One region of the Shewanella sp. 10N.286.51.B7 genome, then DNA from elsewhere that is predicted to be linked to it. Evidence: predicted binding sites of a transcription regulator. Region 1 holds the regulator's gene; each other region holds the start of a gene.
The links. Region 1 encodes NrdR, which represses ribonucleotide reductase genes. Its sites were predicted from a motif close to AAACACNANATNTNGTGTTT; they were not measured.
Positions count from the first base shown of each region.

Region 2: nrdD (anaerobic ribonucleoside-triphosphate reductase) is a predicted target of NrdR. The motif match lies at 2,639-2,658, and genes of this name have one in related genera.
Region 3: nrdA (class 1a ribonucleoside-diphosphate reductase subunit alpha) is a predicted target of NrdR. The motif match lies at 2,973-2,992, and genes of this name have one in related genera.

Region 1 is NZ_MCUF01000021.1:97,193-103,798, forward strand. Features, by position in the region: gene glyA (serine hydroxymethyltransferase) at 247-1,503, shown strand; gene nrdR (transcriptional regulator NrdR) at 1,744-2,193, shown strand; gene ribD (bifunctional diaminohydroxyphosphoribosylaminopyrimidine deaminase/5-amino-6-(5-phosphoribosylamino)uracil reductase RibD) at 2,256-3,395, shown strand; gene BCU84_RS04690 (riboflavin synthase) at 3,492-4,148, shown strand; gene ribBA (bifunctional 3,4-dihydroxy-2-butanone-4-phosphate synthase/GTP cyclohydrolase II) at 4,203-5,306, shown strand; gene ribE (6,7-dimethyl-8-ribityllumazine synthase) at 5,428-5,907, shown strand; gene nusB (transcription antitermination factor NusB) at 5,922-6,326, shown strand; gene thiL (thiamine-phosphate kinase) at 6,420-6,606, shown strand, end outside.
Region 2 is NZ_MCUF01000013.1:106,679-113,284, forward strand. Features, by position in the region: gene BCU84_RS01580 (DEAD/DEAH box helicase) at 21-1,406, opposite strand; gene rssA (patatin-like phospholipase RssA) at 1,537-2,508, shown strand; gene nrdD (anaerobic ribonucleoside-triphosphate reductase) at 2,719-4,839, shown strand; gene nrdG (anaerobic ribonucleoside-triphosphate reductase-activating protein) at 4,912-5,394, shown strand; gene BCU84_RS01600 (YibL family ribosome-associated protein) at 5,763-6,119, shown strand; gene ribA (GTP cyclohydrolase II) at 6,205-6,606, shown strand, end outside.
Region 3 is NZ_MCUF01000024.1:267,144-273,749, forward strand. Features, by position in the region: gene gyrA (DNA gyrase subunit A) at 1-736, opposite strand, end outside; gene ubiG (bifunctional 2-polyprenyl-6-hydroxyphenol methylase/3-demethylubiquinol 3-O-methyltransferase UbiG) at 1,093-1,821, shown strand; gene BCU84_RS07140 (HAD-IA family hydrolase) at 1,957-2,622, shown strand; gene nrdA (class 1a ribonucleoside-diphosphate reductase subunit alpha) at 3,197-5,485, shown strand; gene nrdB (class Ia ribonucleoside-diphosphate reductase subunit beta) at 5,540-6,606, shown strand, end outside.

The DNA of each region.
Region 1 (6,606 bases):
TTGCTGATTAATATTTTAGAAAAGAGTTTTCTTAAAATTGTCACAAGGTTATGAAACTAAGAGTTAATTTGGATTTTTCTATGAAATACAATTACTGAAAGCTGCTGCAGCTGAAAATTTATAGATGGCAAATGGTACTCATAATGAATTGCAAGTAATTTCATGTTTCAAATGCTGGGATTGTGATCAATTGCGCTGTATCATACCGCGCAACCCTACTATAAGAATTAACAGCTGGAGTGAGCAATGCTAAAGAAAGCTATGAATATCGCAGATTATGATCCACAACTATTTGCAGCAATTGAAGATGAGACTCGTCGCCAAGAAGAGCACATTGAATTAATCGCATCAGAAAACTATACCAGCCCACGTGTTCTTGAAGCTCAAGGTTCACAGCTAACTAACAAGTATGCAGAAGGTTACCCTGGTAAGCGTTATTACGGTGGTTGTGAGCATGTGGATATTGCAGAAGAGTTAGCTATTTCTCGTGCAAAAGAATTATTCGGCGCTACATACGCTAACGTACAACCACATTCTGGTTCTCAAGCAAACTCAGCTGTTTTCATGGCACTGCTTCAAGGCGGTGATACTGTTTTAGGTATGAGTTTAGCCCATGGTGGTCACTTGACTCATGGTTCTCACGTTAGCTTTTCTGGCAAGTTATATAATGCTGTTCAGTACGGTATCGATGAAACCACAGGTAAGATTGATTACGCTGAAGTTGAACGTTTAGCCGTTGAACATAAACCAAAAATGATCATTGCTGGTTTTTCTGCTTATTCAGGTATTATCGATTGGGGTAAATTCCGCGAAATCGCTGACAAAGTAGGTGCTTACTTATTTGTCGATATGGCGCACGTTGCTGGTCTTGTTGCTGCAGGTATCTACCCGAATCCACTGCCACACGCTCACGTTGTTACAACGACAACTCATAAAACGCTTGCTGGTCCTCGTGGTGGTTTGATCCTTTCAGCTGTGAATGATGAAGACATTTACAAAAAGTTAAATTCGGCAGTATTCCCTGGTGGCCAAGGTGGTCCTTTAATGCACGTTATTGCTGCTAAAGCGGTTGCATTTAAAGAGGCACTAGATCCTGAGTTCACCACTTACCAAGAGCAAGTTGTTGCGAATGCTAAAGTGATGGCAAAAACCTTCATTGAGCGTGGTTATGATGTTGTTTCTGGTGGTACAGACAACCACTTATTCTTGCTAGATCTAATCAGCAAAGATATGACAGGTAAAGATGCCGATGCTGCGCTAGGTAAAGCTAACATCACTGTTAACAAAAACTCAGTACCAAATGACCCACGTTCACCATTTGTTACTTCTGGTTTACGTATTGGTTCTCCAGCAATCACCCGTCGTGGTTTTACTGAAACTGAATCTGTTGAGCTGACTAACTGGATGTGTGATGTGTTAGATGACATCACTAATGAAGGTACAATCGAGCGCGTTAAAAACCAAGTGCTTGAGTTATGTGCTAAGTATCCTGTTTACGGGTAATACTGTTTACAGGCAGTGCTGTTAACAGGAGTACTGCTGCATTTTTGTCTAGCAAAGATGCTTGTATGTTGTTTAATAATATTAGCGAGCATTTCAACATCAGCTTAGACATATCATCCATATGAACTAAGTAGGATAATCTTAATGATAAGGTTAACCTTATAAAGTAAATAGGATAAACTTTAATGGCTGTAAGTACTTTGTGCTTACGGCCATTTTATTTTTATTTCAGGAGCGAATATGCATTGCCCATTTTGTAGCGCGACAGATACCAAAGTGATTGATTCTCGTCTTGTGGCTGATGGCCATCAAGTCCGTCGTCGTCGGGAATGTACATTGTGCCATGAACGCTTTACCACCTTTGAAGGTGCAGAATTAGTCATGCCACGGGTCATTAAACAAGATGGCACCCGTCAACCGTTTGATGAAGATAAGCTACGTGGCGGTATGCTGCGTGCGGTTGAAAAACGTCCGGTATCGATTGATCAAATTGAACAAGCACTATCTAAGATTAAATCGACCTTACGTGGTACAGGTGAGCGCGAGATTGACTCTGCAATGATTGGCAACCTGATGATGGAACAATTGATGGTATTAGATAAAGTAGCGTACATACGTTTTGCGTCTGTTTATCGCGCCTTTGAAGACGTTTCACAGTTTGGCGAAGCCATCGCTAAATTACAAAAGTAATTCCTGTTTCCATTTTTTATACCGCAGAGGCCATTTGCTGCGGCTATTTCAAGTAGGTGTTTATGTCTCAGTGGTCAGTAGTTGATGTTGAAATGATGAGCCTTGCCATTTCATTGGCAGAGAAAGGGCGCTATACCACGCGTCCAAATCCAAATGTTGGCTGTGTCATTGCTGTAAACGATCACATTATTGGCCAGGGGTACCATATTAAAGCGGGTGGCCCACATGCTGAAATTCATGCTCTTCAAGATGTACAGACGAAGCAAAATCAAACAAAACTATCATCGGCTACTGCTTATGTCACCCTTGAACCGTGCAGTCATTATGGCCGAACGCCGCCCTGTGCTTTAGCCTTAATCGAGGCAGGGGTTAAACGGGTTGTGATTGCTGAAGTGGATGCGAACCCACAAGTGGCTGGCAATGGAATCCGTTTATTAAAAGAAGCGGGCATTCAAGTCGACATAGGTTTGCTAACTGAGCAAGCTAAGCTATTAAACTTAGGCTTCACCAAGAAAATGACCACGGGCCTGCCTAGAGTTACGATTAAACTGGCAGCCAGTATTGATGGCAAAACTGCGCTTTCAAATGGTGTTTCCAAATGGATCACTGGACCTGATGCGCGCGCTGATGTTCAAAAGCTTCGCGCCCGTCATTGTGCCTTAGTGACAGGCGTTGAAACGGTATTGGCTGATGACCCATCATTGAATGTGCGTTATGAACAACTTGGCAGCTTGAAAAACTCAGTTTCGGCCGCAGATCTACAACAACCTCTAAGGGTGATTTTAGATAGCCGCGCAAGGCTAACAAGTGAATTCAAATTATTTGATATCCCATCGCCTATCCTGTTGGTTTCTTGTGTCGACTACGCCGCAGAAGTAAGAGAAAAATTTAACAATCATGTTAGTTGTATCACTATTGCCGCAAATGAAGATGGACGCGTTGATTTACATGCGTTATTTACTTACTTAGGTAAACAATGCAACTCAGTTTTGATTGAATCAGGCGCATCCCTTGCGGGTAGCGTGTTAGATGCAAAGCTTGCTGATGAACTCTACCTTTATCAAGCAATGAAAATTTTAGGTAGTCACGGGCGTAATTTATTACAACTGAATGACTATCAAAGTATGGAACAAATTCCTGAGCTACAATTAGTCGATTCGCGCCGCATAGGTGCTGATCAACGTATGATATTTAGTCTCTAGCAGAATCAACTTGCTTAAATAGGCTGTAATTGCTGGCACGAGCAAGCACTGGCCAAGTTGATTAAATTGAACCGAAATTAATACAAGTGAGTCATTATGTTTACCGGCATTATTGAAGCCTTAGGCACATTAAGAAAAATCGAGCGTAAAGGTGATGATATACGCCTAAACGTAGCAAGTGGTCATCTGGATTTATCTGATGTGAAGTTAGGCGATAGTATTGCCACTAACGGTGTGTGTTTAACTGTGGTCCAATGCCTTGCTGACGGATACGTTGCTGACATTTCGGCTGAAACCGTGGCACTGACAGGCTTTGCTAATTATCACGTTGGTCAAAAAGTTAATTTAGAAAAAGCGGTATTGCCGACAACTCGCCTTGGCGGTCACATGGTCAGTGGTCATGTAGATGGCATAGCCGCTGTTGAGCAAAGAAGTGTCCGCGGAAAAGCGATTGAATTTTGGTTAGCGGCGCCAGCTGAGCTTGCTCATTACATTGCTCATAAAGGTTCAATTACCATCGATGGCGTTAGTCTGACAGTGAATGAAATAGATGGGCACCGCTTTCGATTAACGATTGTGCCGCATACAGCATCTGAAACAACACTTACAGCATTACAAGCGGGTGATAAGGTCAACATTGAAGTTGATTTGATTGCTCGTTATTTAGAGCGCTTAATGAATCCTGAAAAGCCAACAACTTCAGGTGGTGGGGTCACTATGGAAATGCTCGCCAACGCTGGATTTATGCGATAACCCTATTTTACCCTTTATTGCAAATATCGGGAATAACAACACAAAGGTCTTAACATGGCACTACATAGTATAGAAGAGATCATCGAAGACATTCGCCAAGGTAAAATGGTTATCTTGATGGACGATGAAGACAGAGAAAATGAAGGCGATTTGATTATGGCTGCCGAAAAGGTGACGCCAGAAGCAATTAACTTTATGGCGACTTACGGTCGTGGTCTAATCTGTCAAACTATGACTAAAGAGCGTTGCCTGCAACTAAACTTGCCATTAATGGTGACCAATAATAACGCTCAGTTCTCGACAAACTTTACCGTGTCAATTGAAGCGGCAACCGGTGTAACAACAGGTATTTCAGCTCACGATCGCGCAGTGACAGTTCAAGCTGCAGTGGCAAAAGAGGCTAAAGCGGCTGACTTAGTTCAACCTGGACATATTTTTCCATTGATGGCACAAGATGGCGGTGTGTTAACTCGCGCAGGTCATACAGAAGCTGGCTGTGATTTATCGCGTTTGGCCGGACTTGAGCCGTCTGGAGTGATTGTTGAAATCCTCAATGATGATGGCACTATGGCGCGCTGTCCTGATTTAGAAGTATTCAGTGAAAAGCATGGTATCAAAATGGGTACTATCGCTGATTTGATTGAATATCGTAATACCAAAGAAACCACAGTAGTGCGCGAAGCAGAATGTAAATTGCCGACACGCTTTGGTGAATTTAACATGGTGACTTTCAGAGATACCATCGATAACCAATTACATTATGCGTTAGTTAAAGGTGATGTTGAACAGAACTGTTTAGTACGCGTTCATTTACAGAATACGTTTAACGATTTATTACATTCAGAACGAGATCAAAAGCGCAGTTGGCCACTTGATAAGGCCATGGAACGTATTGCTTTAGAAGGCGGCGTTTTAGTCTTGTTAGGCCATGAAGAACATTCAAGTGAAATGCTAGCCAAAGTCAAAGCCTTTGAAGCTGAAGATAATGGTCAAGCACCTACAGCGGCTAAATGGGAAGGAACCTCTCGTAAAGTCGGTATCGGCTCACAAATTCTATCTAGTCTTGGTGTTAGCACAATGCGTCTATTGAGCTCGCCGAAACATTACCATTCGTTATCAGGCTTTGGTTTAGAAGTTACTGATTACATTGCAGAATAATTCACTAATTTAGTGAAGTTAACATTTATCATTAATTGCACAGGACTCAGGGCATTTTGCTGTGGTATTATAGCGCCACTTTTGCCCAGAGCTGGGTGCTTTAGCTAATTTAGGTAAGATAATGAACGTAGTTCAAGGTAATATCGAAGCAAAAAATGCCAAAGTGGCGATCGTTGTGTCGCGTTTCAACAGTTTTTTAGTTGAAAGTCTGCTTGATGGCGCAATAGATACACTAAAACGTTTTGGTCAGGTTGAAGATGACAACATTACTGTTGTTCGTGTTCCTGGCGCTGTTGAATTACCACTTGCTGCACGTCGTGTTGCTGCTTGTGGAAAGTTTGACGGTATCATTGCACTAGGTGCAGTGATTCGTGGTGGTACTCCGCATTTTGATTTAGTTGCAGGTGAATGTAACAAGGGTCTAGCTCAAGTTGCTTTAGAATTTGATATCCCAGTTTCATTTGGCGTGTTAACCACAGATACTATTGAGCAAGCAATTGAACGCTCTGGTACTAAAGCAGGTAATAAAGGCACAGAAGCTGCCCTTGGCCTACTTGAAATGGTTAACGTTCTGCAAGAATTAGAACAACAGTTGGTATAGTAGTAGGAAAAGTAATGAAGCCTTCAGAGCGCCGTAAGGCACGCCGTTTAGCTGTTCAAGCTATTTATTCGTGGCAATTAAGCAAGAATAACGTTGCTGATGTTGAACATGAATTTTTAACTGAGCAAAACATTAACGGTGTTGATGTAGCTTATTTTCGTGAATTGCTATCAGGTGTAGCCACGAAAGCAACTCAACTTGATGATCTTCTAAAACCTCACTTAGATCGTGATATTGAAGATGTATCTCCAGTTGAAAAAGCCATTGTGCGCTTAGCTGCATATGAATTAACTTATCGTAAAGATGTGCCATATAAAGTGGCTATCAACGAAGGTATTGAGTTAGCGAAAGCGTTTGGTGCCGACGACAGCCATAAGTTTGTCAATGGTATGCTAGATAAGCTTGTTACTCGCAAGTAATAAATGAAAACGGTATCTTCGGATACCGTTTTTGTATCACTCAGATACTTCTATAAAACATATAGGTGGGCGGGCAACCGTACCAGATTTATCGTGAAAGAATTCCAAATTATTGAACAATTTTTCCGTGATAAAGGCCAACAGCGCCGTGATGTTCATCTCGGTATTGGCGATGATTGCGCCATAGTGCAACCAGCAGAAAATAAATCCATCGCGATCTCTTGCGATACTCTCGTCGAAAATATTCACTTTTTGCCAACCATGCCAGCTCACGAGTTAG
Region 2 (6,606 bases), on a different contig from region 1:
TTCATTAGGCTTAAATGGGTTTAATCTTCGCCAAGCTCTTGTTCATCATCTTGAACAATTGAGTTATCGTTTTCTAAAATTTTGGCAGGCTTTGCCTTACGTCGCATTGGCGCGTCACCAATATCAACACCTGTAATAAAACGCTTATCGCGTTTGGGTGCTGTTTTAGGTTTATTCGCTGTGCTGCGCTTTTTGTTCGATGCTTTAACATCGGCAGTTTTCGCATTGTTACTGCCAGCTTTTGGCTTGTCTTTTAAGCCTTTGAATTTTCCTTGTAGACCTTCAATGGTCGAGAAGTCAAAATTCTTACGTAAGAATACTTGGATCTTTTTAAAGCTTTCCCAGTCTTTAGGGCCAACTAATGAGATCGCATCACCTTTAGCGCCAGCTCGGCCAGTTCGGCCAATACGGTGAACATACTCTTCGGCAAATTTTGGCATGTCAAAGTTAATCACTAATGACACGTTTAATAAATCTAACCCGCGCGATGCAACGTCAGTGGTCACCAAAATCTTTTGTTGGCCACGGCTGAATTTATCCATAATCTGATTACGGGCAGATTGATTTAAGTCACCACTTAATGCCGCCGTTTCTAAGCCTTCTTCTGCAAGCAGTTTAGCTAATCTATCGGTATCAGAGCGGGTCGCAGTGAAAATTATCACCTGCTTGTGTTGTTCATTTTTCAACACATGTTGTAGTAGCGCTTGTTTATGATCTAAGTGATCAACCAAGAACACGCGCTGGTTAATGTCTTTATGTTCGTTATGTGATGCACCAATAGCGACATGACTTGGTGTTTTCAATAAGGTTGCCGCGATATCATTGATATGATCGTGATCAAGCGTTGCTGAAAACATCAGTGTTTGTCTGCGTTTGTGATCGGCAGCTTCATTGATGGCTTTTAATTGCGGCGCAAAACCTAAATCAAGCATGCGATCGGCTTCATCAAGAATTAGCAATTCTAGTCCATTAAGGTACAGGTGACGTTGTGCTAGATGATCTGCAATACGACCAGGCGTTGCCACAATAAAATGTGGGTCACGAGATAATGACTTTGCTTGATCGTTAAAGTTTTCGCCGCCTAAAATGCTCACTGCTTTATATTGGGTGTTTGCCACCAATAAACGCAGTTGACCATAAACTTGTTGGGCAAGTTCTCGAGTCGGCAGTAATATGAGCACACGCGGATCTTTTTTAGATAAGGCCTTTGTTGATATTACGCGCTGCAAAGCAGGTAATAAAAATGCCAGGGTTTTACCTGAACCGGTTTTTGAAGATGCCATTAAATCTTTACCCGCTAGGGCAATCGGCAGGGCTTGCTGCTGAATTTCAGTTGGCTCAGAAATGCCCATATGCTTTAGACTTTCAAGTAAGCGTTTGTCTAAAGAAAAATCGGTAAATAACAAAGGTAAATCCCCTAAAAAATGATAGCCAGATATTATAACGTGTAAGCCTGAGATAGCCAACAGCTTAAGCCTCAGTTATGCTGAGTATTAGCATTTTAATTTCAATGTATTTTTAAGGATGTAAACAAACATGTCAGATGTACCCAAGGATCCGCCTAACACTAAACAATTACGAATTGGTGTAGCGTTAGGCAGTGGTGCGGCTAAAGGTTGGGCCCACATTGGGGTATTAAAAGAACTTGCTGAAATGGGTGTGCATCCAGATAAAGTGGCCGGTTGTTCAGTAGGGGCATTGGTCGGTGCAGCGTACGCTAATGATCATCTTGATGAGTTAGAAGGTTGGGTTCGAGGTTTTTCAAGCTGGGATGTACTTGGTCTAATGGATTTAAGCTGGCGCAAAGGCGGTTTAATTAGTGGTGAGAAGGTGTTTGATGTTTTGGCTGGTCGTATTGGTGAGCTAAGTATTGAGCAACTGAAAAAACCTTTTTCGGCGGTAGCGACTGATTTATATTCAGGTCAAGAAATTTGGTTTAAAGAAGGTGATTTACGCCATGCTGTCAGAGCTTCTTGCTCAATGCCAGGCTTTTTACCGCCAGTGCAATTACAAGATCGTTGGTTAGTTGATGGTGCTGTGGTGAATCCTGTTCCTGTATCAATGTGCCGTGCAATGGATGTTGATGTGGTGATTGCCGTTGATTTAAATGGTCACCGCCGTAATAGCATGCACATGTTGCCACAGCAGATGAAAAGCCGAGCTCCGACTGCACTAGAAAAGCAGCAGCAAGAAGGCGCTGAACCAGAGTCCGCTTTTATGGATATTTTAGGTAAGGGTAAAGAGTACATCGCAGGTTTGTCTGAAAAGTTCTCTATGTCGACTAAATCACACCCTGGGATGATTGCTGTGATGTCTCAGTCAATGGACATTTTAGAGCAACGTCATAAACGCGCACGGTTAATGGGCGATCCCCCCGATGTGTGTTTAGTGCCACAGTTAGCAGATATCGGTACGATGGAGTTTCACCGTGCAGCTGAAGCGATAGAAGCTGGCAGACAATCTGTTCGTCAAACTGCGCATTTAATCAACTCTGCATTAGGCCGATAACGGTTTTCAATTCCATGGTCAAGCTTTGTCTGTCTAAACAGTGCAGAGCTTGGCAGTAATATTTTTCATTTCTCACCTCGTCAGTTAAATATGATCTAGATCATAGATTTCTAGTCTCCATTATTGCTTAATACACCATATCTAGTGTTTATTGGTTTTTTGTTGTGGATATATAGTGTTTATATCCTGTGCATAAATGGAGTAAAAGTAATGCCTGTAGTAATTAAAAGGGACGGTTGTCGGACTTTATTTGATGAGTCTAGAATTAAGGATGCCATTGTTGCTGCAATGGAAACTGCTACAGGTAGTGCTGATAGTGATTACGCTGAAACTGTTGCTTGTGTGATTAGAGATCAAGTCTCAGACAAGCAAGAAGTTGACATTCACCACCTACAAGGTCTGGTAGAAAACTTATTAATGGAAGGGCCTCATAAAGAAGTGGCTCGTCATTATATTGAGTATCGCCATGATCGCGATATTTGTCGTGAAGCAAAAAGTAAACTTAACTGCGAAATTCGTGGTTTAGTTGAACAAAGCGACAGCTCTATTCTAAATGAAAATGCCAATAAAGACGCGAAAGTGATTCCAACACAACGTGACTTATTAGCCGGTATTGTAGCTAAGCATTATGCTAAATCGCACCTGTTACCAAAAGATATTGTGGCTGCTCATGAATCAGGCCAACTGCATTACCATGATTTAGATTACGCCCCTTTCTTTCCAATGTTTAACTGCATGCTGATTGATTTAGCGGGCATGATGACCCATGGCTTTAAAATGGGTAATGCTGAGATTGATACACCAAAATCTATTTCAACAGCGACCGCTGTGACAGCGCAAATTATTGCTCAAGTGGCTAGCCACATCTATGGCGGCACTACGATTAACCGCATTGACGAAGTGTTAGCTGAGTTTGTGCAAAAAAGTTACCAAAAACAATTAGTGATAGGTAAAGAGTGGGGCGTAAGCGATGTTGAAGCTTTTGCCATGGCGCAAACTGAGAAAGAATGTCATGACGCATTCCAGTCTTTAGAGTATGAAGTGAACACATTGCATACTGCAAATGGTCAAACGCCATTCGTAACTTTTGGATTTGGTTTAGGCACAAGCTGGGAATCACGTTTAATTCAAAAGTCGATTCTTACTGTGCGTATGGCAGGTTTAGGTAAAAACCGTAAAACCGCTGTATTCCCTAAGCTTGTGTTCGCTATTCGTGATGGTGTTAACCATAAAGCGACTGATAGTAATTACGATGTGAAGAAGCTGGCTTTAGAATGCGCAACAATGCGCATGTATCCAGACATTCTTAACTACGAACAAGTTGAGCGTGTTACGGGTTCATTCAAAACTCCTATGGGTTGTCGTTCTTTCTTAGGCACTTACGAAGAAAATGGCGAGCTTATCCATGAAGGCCGTAACAACTTAGGTGTGGTTAGTCTTAACCTACCAAGAATTGCCATAGAAGCTAAAGGCGATGAAAAAGCATTCTTCGCCTTACTTGATGAAAGAATGATCTTGGCTCGTAAAGCATTAGATACCCGCATTGCTCGTCTTGTCGGCGTAAAAGCACGGGTTGCGCCAATTCTTTATATGGAAGGTGCTTGTGGTGTTCGCTTAAAAGCGGATGATGATATTTCTGAAATTTTCAAAAATGGCCGTGCGTCTATTTCATTAGGCTACATCGGTCTTCATGAAACGATTAATGCATTATATGGCACCGAAGAGCATGTATTCGACAGTGAGCTTTTACGCACTAAAGCTGTTGAAATTATCAATGTGATGAAGCGTGCTACAGAATCATGGAAAGCTGAAACAGGTTATGGCTTTAGCTTATACAGTACACCAAGTGAGAACTTGTGTAGCCGTTTCTGTCAGTTAGATGCAAAACAGTTTGGTGTGGTTGAAGGTGTGACTGATAAAGGTTATTACACCAATAGCTTCCATTTAGATGTTGAAAAGAAAGTTAACCCATACGATAAAATTGATTTTGAATTGCCGTACCCAGAAATCACTAACGGTGGCTTTATTTGTTACGGTGAGTTCCCTAACATGCAACACAACATTGAAGCATTAGAGAACGTTTGGGATTACAGCTATAGCCGTGTGCCATATTACGGCACTAACACACCGATTGATGAGTGTTATGACTGTGGTTTTGTAGGCGAGTTTAACTGTACTAGTAAAGGGTTTGTGTGTCCTAAATGTGGCAACCATGAACCAAGCCGTGTATCTGTAACACGTCGTGTATGTGGTTATTTAGGTAGTCCTGATGCAAGACCGTTTAACTATGGTAAGCAAGAAGAAGTGAAGCGCCGCGTTAAGCATATCTAGTCGCGCCATTGAGTTAACATAGAATCAAATAAGGCGCTGATTAGCGCCTTATTTATTTGAAAGGTAAGTGTTATGAATTTTCATCAGTATTATCCAGTCGATGTGATAAACGGTCCCGGAACGCGCTGCACTTTGTTTGTATCGGGTTGCGCACATCAATGTCGCGGTTGTTATAACCAATCGACCTGGGATCCGCGTTCAGGTCATGAAGTGGATAAGCCAATGGAAGATCAAATCATTGCTGATTTAAATGACACGAGAATCAAACGTCGTGGATTATCTTTGTCAGGCGGCGACCCATTATTCCCTGCAAACTTAACCGCTATCTTGTCTTTGGTTAAACGAGTTAAAGCTGAATGCCCTGATAAAGATATTTGGCTTTGGAGTGGTTATAAACTGGATGAGATGTCACTTAAGCAACAACAAATATTGTCGTATGTGGACGTATTGGTTGATGGAAAATTTGAACAAGATTTAGCTGATCCAAGCCTTAAATGGCGGGGTAGTTCAAATCAAGTTATCCATGACATGAGTTCGCTTATTGCTGTTGGTTAACTTTTGGTATTGGCTTGTTAATTGTCATGAGCGAGCTTTTAAAACTCATTTTTAATGCTCTTATTTAACAACTTCAATAACTGCGACACGAACAATCAGAGTTGTCCTCGCCAATAATTACGTTGTTGTTTTAGCCTCGCTTCAACTTGAATGTTATAAAAACAGTATAGTAATCAAAGTTCAATTTATAGCCATCAGACAATGAAACTCCCATAGCAGTGATGAAATGATAAATTTATGCGCTGTAACAAGTTTTCAAGTTAGCTAATTTAACCCCTTTAGGTATATAATTTGCGTTCGAAAAAGTGTTGTTCGATATCAAAACAACTCATTGCTATCGATAACATGAAAGAATTTAAGGTAAAGAAATGAATTTAAAAGAAGAACTGCAAGCATTAAATGATAAAGCAGAGAAGTTTCGTCGTAAGCTTGCTGCCGCAGAAGCGCGTGAAGACAAAGTCATTATCATGCAGTTTAAGAAAGAAATTGCCACAGTCACTAAACGTATTACGAGCTTGAAAAATCAGCAATCACGTCAATTGAATAAGCAAGGCCAAGAAGTTAAAGGCTTAAAATTCAACCGTGCACTGACTAAAGCTGAACAAGCTGATATGGGCAAGCTTAAAAAATCAGTAAAAGGACTTGTAGTTGTTCACCCAATGACTGCTATGGGCCGTGAAATGAATATCACTGTTGTCACAGGATTTGCTCCAGCAAAATTCTAGTCCAGTATTCGAAATAGTCATGACATAAAAGTCAGTTCAAGGATGAAAAGTCTCAAGGATTGAGCGTTGTCTTAAAGGTTTATCCATGTCGATTAAATATATCGCCACTTCTAAGTTACCTACGCCTTGGGGCGTATTTGCTATGCATGGTTTTGAAGATACAGAAACTGGCAAAGAGCATGTGGCGTTAACTTATGGTGAGCTTAATGCCACCGAGCCTATGTTAGGCCGAATTCATTCAGAATGTCTAACTGGTGATGCTTTATTTAGTTTACGTTGCGACTGCGGTTTCCAACTGCAAACAGCAATGCAAAATATCGCTGAAAATGGTCAAGGGTTTATTCTTTACCTACGTCAAGAAGGACGTGGTATTGGGTTACTTAACAAAATCCGTGCTTATGAGTTACAAGACCAAGGTGCTAACACGGTTGAAGCGAATGAGCGTTTAGGCTTTGAAGCTGACATGCGTAAGTACGATATGGTTGAG
Region 3 (6,606 bases), on a different contig from region 1:
CTTTTGAGCGCATAACAGCACGGCCACGGCCAGTTTTGTATGCATCAATGATACCTTTACGGCCATTGATAGACGCTGCTGTTGGGAAGTCAGGACCTGGAATGTGTTCCATTAGCTGTTCAATTGAAAGACTTGGCTCTTCAATTAACGCTAAGCAACCACCGATCACTTCAGAAATGTTGTGAGGAGGTATATTGGTTGCCATACCAACAGCGATACCAGAAGAACCATTAATTAATAATGTCGGTACACGCGTTGGTAGTACAGCAGGAATAAACTCAGTACCATCATAGTTAGGTACATAATCTACTGTTTCTTTTTCTAAATCGGCTAATAATGAATGAGCCAATTTTTCCATGCGAATTTCTGTATAACGCATTGCTGCTGCAGAATCGCCATCAACTGAACCAAAGTTACCTTGGCCGTCAACAAGCGTATAACGCATAGAGAATGGCTGAGCCATACGTACGATTGTATCGTATACAGCAGAGTCACCATGTGGGTGATACTTACCGATTACGTCACCAACAACACGAGCTGATTTTTTATAAGGCTTATTAAAGTCGTTCTTTAATTCGTTCATTGCAAAAAGCACACGACGGTGAACCGGTTTTAAACCGTCACGAACGTCGGGTAATGCACGACCTACGATTACACTCATTGCATAATCTAAATAAGAATTTTTTAGTTCGTCTTCGATGTTAATTGGCGAAATTGATGATGCCAGATCAGTCATAAACTGCTCGTTCCCCTAAAATTAGCGCACAATAATTATTCCATTTTATTGTGTAGCTCAAAAACGTGATTTGGCATTCTAACACAGATATAAAAAGTGGCTAGACCCTAGGACAACGAAAAGTTAAAGCAAGTGAAAAACTGAATAAAAACAGCAAGAATAAGTCAATATTGTTTAGGTTTCTCTACTATTTAAATTACGAAAATGGTTTAACAAATATCGGATGTCCTTTTTATCTACAAATAGTGTTGAATATATAACCAACTAGAAATGAATCTTGTTTCATCTCACTATGTTTATTGCAACGGATGGTTATAATGCATGCAATAATCACTAATAAATCATGGGTCCTTGCAATGTCGAATCAAGAACACACCACTCAACAAAATGTTGATCATCAAGAAATCGAAAAATTTGCCAATATGGCTGAGTCTTGGTGGGATCCAAATGGTGACTTTAAACCTTTACATTTGCTGAACCCATTGCGATTAAATTATATCGACCAAACCTGTGGTGGTTTATTTGGTAAAACAGTCGTTGATATTGGTTGTGGTGGTGGCATTTTGTCTGAAAGCATGGCAAAAATAGGCGCGAAAGTGACTGGGCTTGATATGGGTGAAGCCCAAATAGAAGTGGCAAAGCTGCATGCATTAGAAACTGGCGTGACAGTGGATTACGACACAATGACAGCTGAAGAGCATGCTGGTGCAAACCCTGCTAAATACGATGTTGTCACTTGTATGGAGATGCTTGAGCACGTCCCTGACCCATTATCTGTGATTCAAGCCTGTTGTGACATGGTAAAACCTGAAGGTTATGTGTTCTTCTCAACCATTAACCGCAATATGATGTCTTATATACAAGCCATTGTAGGTGCTGAATATGTATTAAAAATGCTGCCAGTCGGCACACACGATCACAGTAAGTTTATTAAACCATCTGAGTTAATAAATTTAGTGGATAAAACAGATCTAATTTGTCGTGATGCCCTAGGCATTACCCATAACCCATTATCGGGTGTATATAAGTACACTAATAAAGTTGACGTTAATTATATGATTGCCACTCAAAAAGTGGCTGACTAATTAATAGTTTTCATGGGTAGCATCAAATACGGTGCTGCCAGAGGCAAAATGCTTCGTTAACAGAATTAGCTTTGACAAAGAGTGCTAATCCGTTTTACTCATTGATAAAGTGTCGATTACGTATCTAAGGGATGTATGAATTCGATTAAAGCAGTGTTGTTTGATTTAGATGGTACTCTTGCTGATACCGCCCCAGATTTGATTCATGCATTAAATTTAAGCCTACAAGAACGCGGCATTGAGTCTAAAAGCGTTGATGAATTACGTTACTCAGCTTCTCATGGAAGCTTGGCACTGGTTAAAGCCGGAGTGCCACACCTTGATGAAGCATCTCAAATTGAAATTCAACAATCCTTATTGGCCTACTACAAACTAGTCAATGGTGAGAAAGCGAAATTATTTCAAGGATTCGAAGCCTTCCTAACTTTATTAGATAGTCATAATATCCCATTTGGGATCGTCACTAATAAGCAAGCTAAGTTTACTCGCCCTCTAGTCTGTGCTTTAGGGCTGACTAAAAGGGCCAAAACGGTAATTAGCGGTGACTCAACTCAATATCCAAAACCACATACTGCGCCAATGCTATTAGCCGCTCAACAAATTGACTGTCTACCAGAGCAGATCTTATACCTTGGTGACGCTGAGCGTGACTTAGTCGCGGCAGAAAAAGCAGGTATGATTGGTGGGACGGCATTGTGGGGTTATTTGTCTGAATCTGATACACCGTCACAATGGCCAAGCCAACTTGAATTCGAATCAGTTCATGCGCTCCAGCAATACTTTCTAAATACTGTTCTCTAAACATTCTTCTCTAAAACTAGGGGGCTATTTAATTCGCTTACCGTATTTAAGACTATTTTTGACAGTGTTTTAATGAATTAAATAATACCAGTTTGGCTTAGCAAAACCTTTCTATAAAGATCAAACTATTTTTTCAACAAAACAATTGATCGCTGAATATTGTAGCGATCAAACCGAACTCGTTCTTCGTTCAAAATTTAACCTAACCTAATTATTCAAAGCGTAATTTGCGTTAGCAGGTTAGCTTTTACTAACTTGTTTCACTATACATAAGATATCCACAAGTTATTCAGTAAAATCTTGCTTGCAAAAGTACGCCAACCTCACTATCTTGTATGTATCAAATTTAAAAACACCATATCTTGTGTATGACATCACCACGAGACACTAGCTTAAAAAGCTCAGTATCTCGCTGTATCACTAGTATTTTTGTAAATTTAATGTTGTAAATGCTTTTGGATGATCGACTTACAAGGGAACGTAATGTGATTTATTGGCGATCGTAAGCAGTACGGTTAAACAAGATCCAAATAATAAATTACACCAATAAATATAGAACCAAGGTCTCTTTTTAATGAACAGCAATATGACAGTCACTAAACGTAGTGGCGAGCGCGAAACAATCGATTTAGACAAAATTCATCGCGTTATCGAATGGGCAGCAAAAGGACTGAATAACGTATCAGTCTCTGAAGTAGAATTACGATCACACCTGCAGTTTTTTGATGGTATTCCAACTGAAGCTATTCATGAAACTATTATTAAAGCCGCTGCGGATTTAATTTCTCCAGAATCGCCAGATTATCAATTTCTTGCTGCACGCTTAGCTGTTTTCCATCTTCGTAAAAAAGCCTTTGGCCAATTTGAGCCTCCAAAGTTAGTCGACCAAGTTAACCGTTTAGTAGAAATCGGTAAATACGATAAGCACATCGTTGAAGACTACACAGCTGAAGAATTAACCATTCTTGACGGCTATATGGATCATTGGCGTGATATGAACTTTTCATATGCTGCAGTTAAGCAGTTAGAAGGTAAGTATCTAGTACAAAACCGTGTGACTAACGAAATATACGAGAGTGCCCAGTTCCTTTATATTTTGGTCGCTGCATGTTTATTCGCTAAGTATCCAAAAGAAACCCGCCTTGACTACATCAAGCGCTTTTATGATGCGGTTTCTACTTTTAAGATTTCATTACCTACGCCGATTATGGCTGGTGTACGTACGCCGACTCGTCAGTTCAGCTCTTGTGTATTAATTGAATGTGATGACAGCTTAGATTCAATCAATGCTACAGCCTCTTCAATCGTTAAATACGTTAGCCAACGTGCTGGTATTGGTATTAACGCTGGGCGTATTCGTGCATTAGGAAGCCCAATTCGTGGTGGAGAAGCATTCCACACTGGTTGCTTACCATTTTACAAATATTTCCAAACAGCCGTTAAGTCATGTTCTCAAGGCGGTGTCCGTGGCGGTGCAGCAACCTTGTTCTACCCAATTTGGCATCTAGAAGTTGAATCTCTGCTGGTACTGAAAAATAACCGTGGTGTTGACGATAACCGTGTTCGTCACCTTGATTATGGTGTGCAATTAAACAAGCTGATGTATCAGCGTTTAATTAAGTCACAAAACATCAGCTTATTCAGCCCATCTGATGTGCCTGGTTTGTACGATGCATTCTTTGCTGACCAAGTTGAGTTTGAGCGCCTTTATTTGCAGTATGAAGCTGACACTAGCATTCGTCGTAAAGAGATTAAAGCAGTTGAATTATTTTCATTGATGATGCAGGAACGTGCTTCTACTGGTCGTATTTACATTCAAAATGTTGACCATTGTAATACCCACAGCCCGTTTGATCCGAAAGTTGCACCAATCAAACAATCTAACCTTTGTTTAGAAATTGCCTTGCCAACTAAGCCAATGAAAAACATTGAAGATCCAAATGGTGAAATTGCCCTTTGTACTCTTTCAGCGCTAAACCTTGGTGCTATCAATGACTTATCAGAGTTAGAGCCTTTAGCTGATTTAGCCGTTCGTGCTTTGGATAACTTACTCGATTATCAAGATTACCCAATTATCTCTGCGCAACTTGGTTCAATGAATCGTCGTACGCTAGGTATAGGTGTAATTAACTTTGCAAATTACTTAGCAAAAAATGGCATGAAATATTCTGATGGCTCAGGTAACAACTTGACTCACAAAACCTTTGAAGCAATTCAATTCTACTTATTGAAAGCGTCAATGAACTTAGCCAAAGAGCAAGGTGCATGTCCGTTATTTAACGAAACGACTTATGCAGAAGGTATCTTGCCAATTGATACTTACAAACGTGACTTAGACAAAATCTGTGATGAACCATTACACATGGATTGGGAAGGATTACGTAGCGACATTAAAGAGTACGGTTTACGTAACTCAACGTTGTCAGCATTGATGCCTTCAGAAACCTCTTCGCAGATTTCTAACGCGACCAACGGTATTGAACCACCACGTGGATTAATCAGCGTTAAAGCAAGTAAAGACGGTCAGTTAAAGCAAGTAGTACCAGATTTTGATGAGCTTAAGCATCAGTACGAATTGCTTTGGAATATGCCGAACAATAACGGTTATTTAGAATTAGTCGGGATTATGCAGAAGTTTATCGACCAAGCAATTTCCGCCAACACTAACTACGACCCTACTCGCTTTGACGGTCAAAAAGTACCAATGCAAACCTTGCTTAAAGATTTGCTTACAGCCTACAAGTTAGGGGTAAAAACCCTTTACTATCACAACACTCGTGATGGTGCATCAGACAACTTAGACGACATTACTGTAGTCGAAAAAGAAGATGACGATTGTGCCGGCGGCGCTTGTAAAATTTAATCAATAATTAGCATATAATTGCGGGGGCTTTCCCCGCTTTTTTGGGATATATAAATGGCTTACTCTACTTTTTGTCAAACACCGAACAATCCAATGAACGAACCAATGTTCATGGGCCAATCAGTTAATGTTGCGCGTTACGATCAACAAAAATATGAAGTTTTTGAAAAGTTAATTGAAAAGCAATTATCTTTTTTCTGGCGCCCAGAAGAAGTAGATGTAAGTAAAGATAAAATCGATTATCAAAGTTTGCCTGAGCATGAAAAGCACATTTTCATCTCAAACCTTAAATACCAAACGTTACTTGATTCTATTCAAGGCCGTTCACCAAACGTTGCCCTTTTGCCGTTAGTGTCGTTACCTGAATTAGAAACTTGGATTGAAACTTGGTCATTCTCAGAAACCATTCACTCACGTTCGTATACCCATATTATTCGTAACATCGTTAACGATCCTTCGGTTGTATTTGACGATATCGTTGTGAACGAAGAAATTCTGAAACGTGCTGGTGATATTGCTCAGTACTATGATGACCTCATTGAGTTAACTCAAGTATTCAATCTGCATGGTGAAGGCACGCACACCATTAATGGTAAAGAGATAGCTGTTAGCTCTCGTATCCTTAAAAAATCACTTTACCTGTGCATGATGTCAGTCAACGCTTTAGAAGCGATTCGTTTCTATGTCAGTTTTGCCTGTTCATTTGCTTTCGCGGAACGTAAGTTGATGGAAGGTAATGCTAAGATTATTCGCTTAATTGCTCGCGATGAAGCATTGCACTTAAATAGTACGCAGCACATAGTGAATATCATGCAAGGTGGTAAAGATGATCCTGAAATGGGCGAAATCGCTAAAGAATGTCACGATCAAGCCTACGATATTTTTTATAAAGCGGCTGAACAAGAAAAAGAATGGGCACAATACCTATTCAAAGATGGTTCAATGATTGGCTTAAATGAACAAATTTTATGTCAGTATGTTGAGTACATAACCAACCAACGTATGAAAGCTGTTAACTTACCGCAACCCTACCCAGAGCAAACTAATCCACTACCTTGGATGAAAAACTGGTTAGAAAGTGACGCTGTTCAAGTAGCGCCGCAGGAAGTTGAAGTTTCATC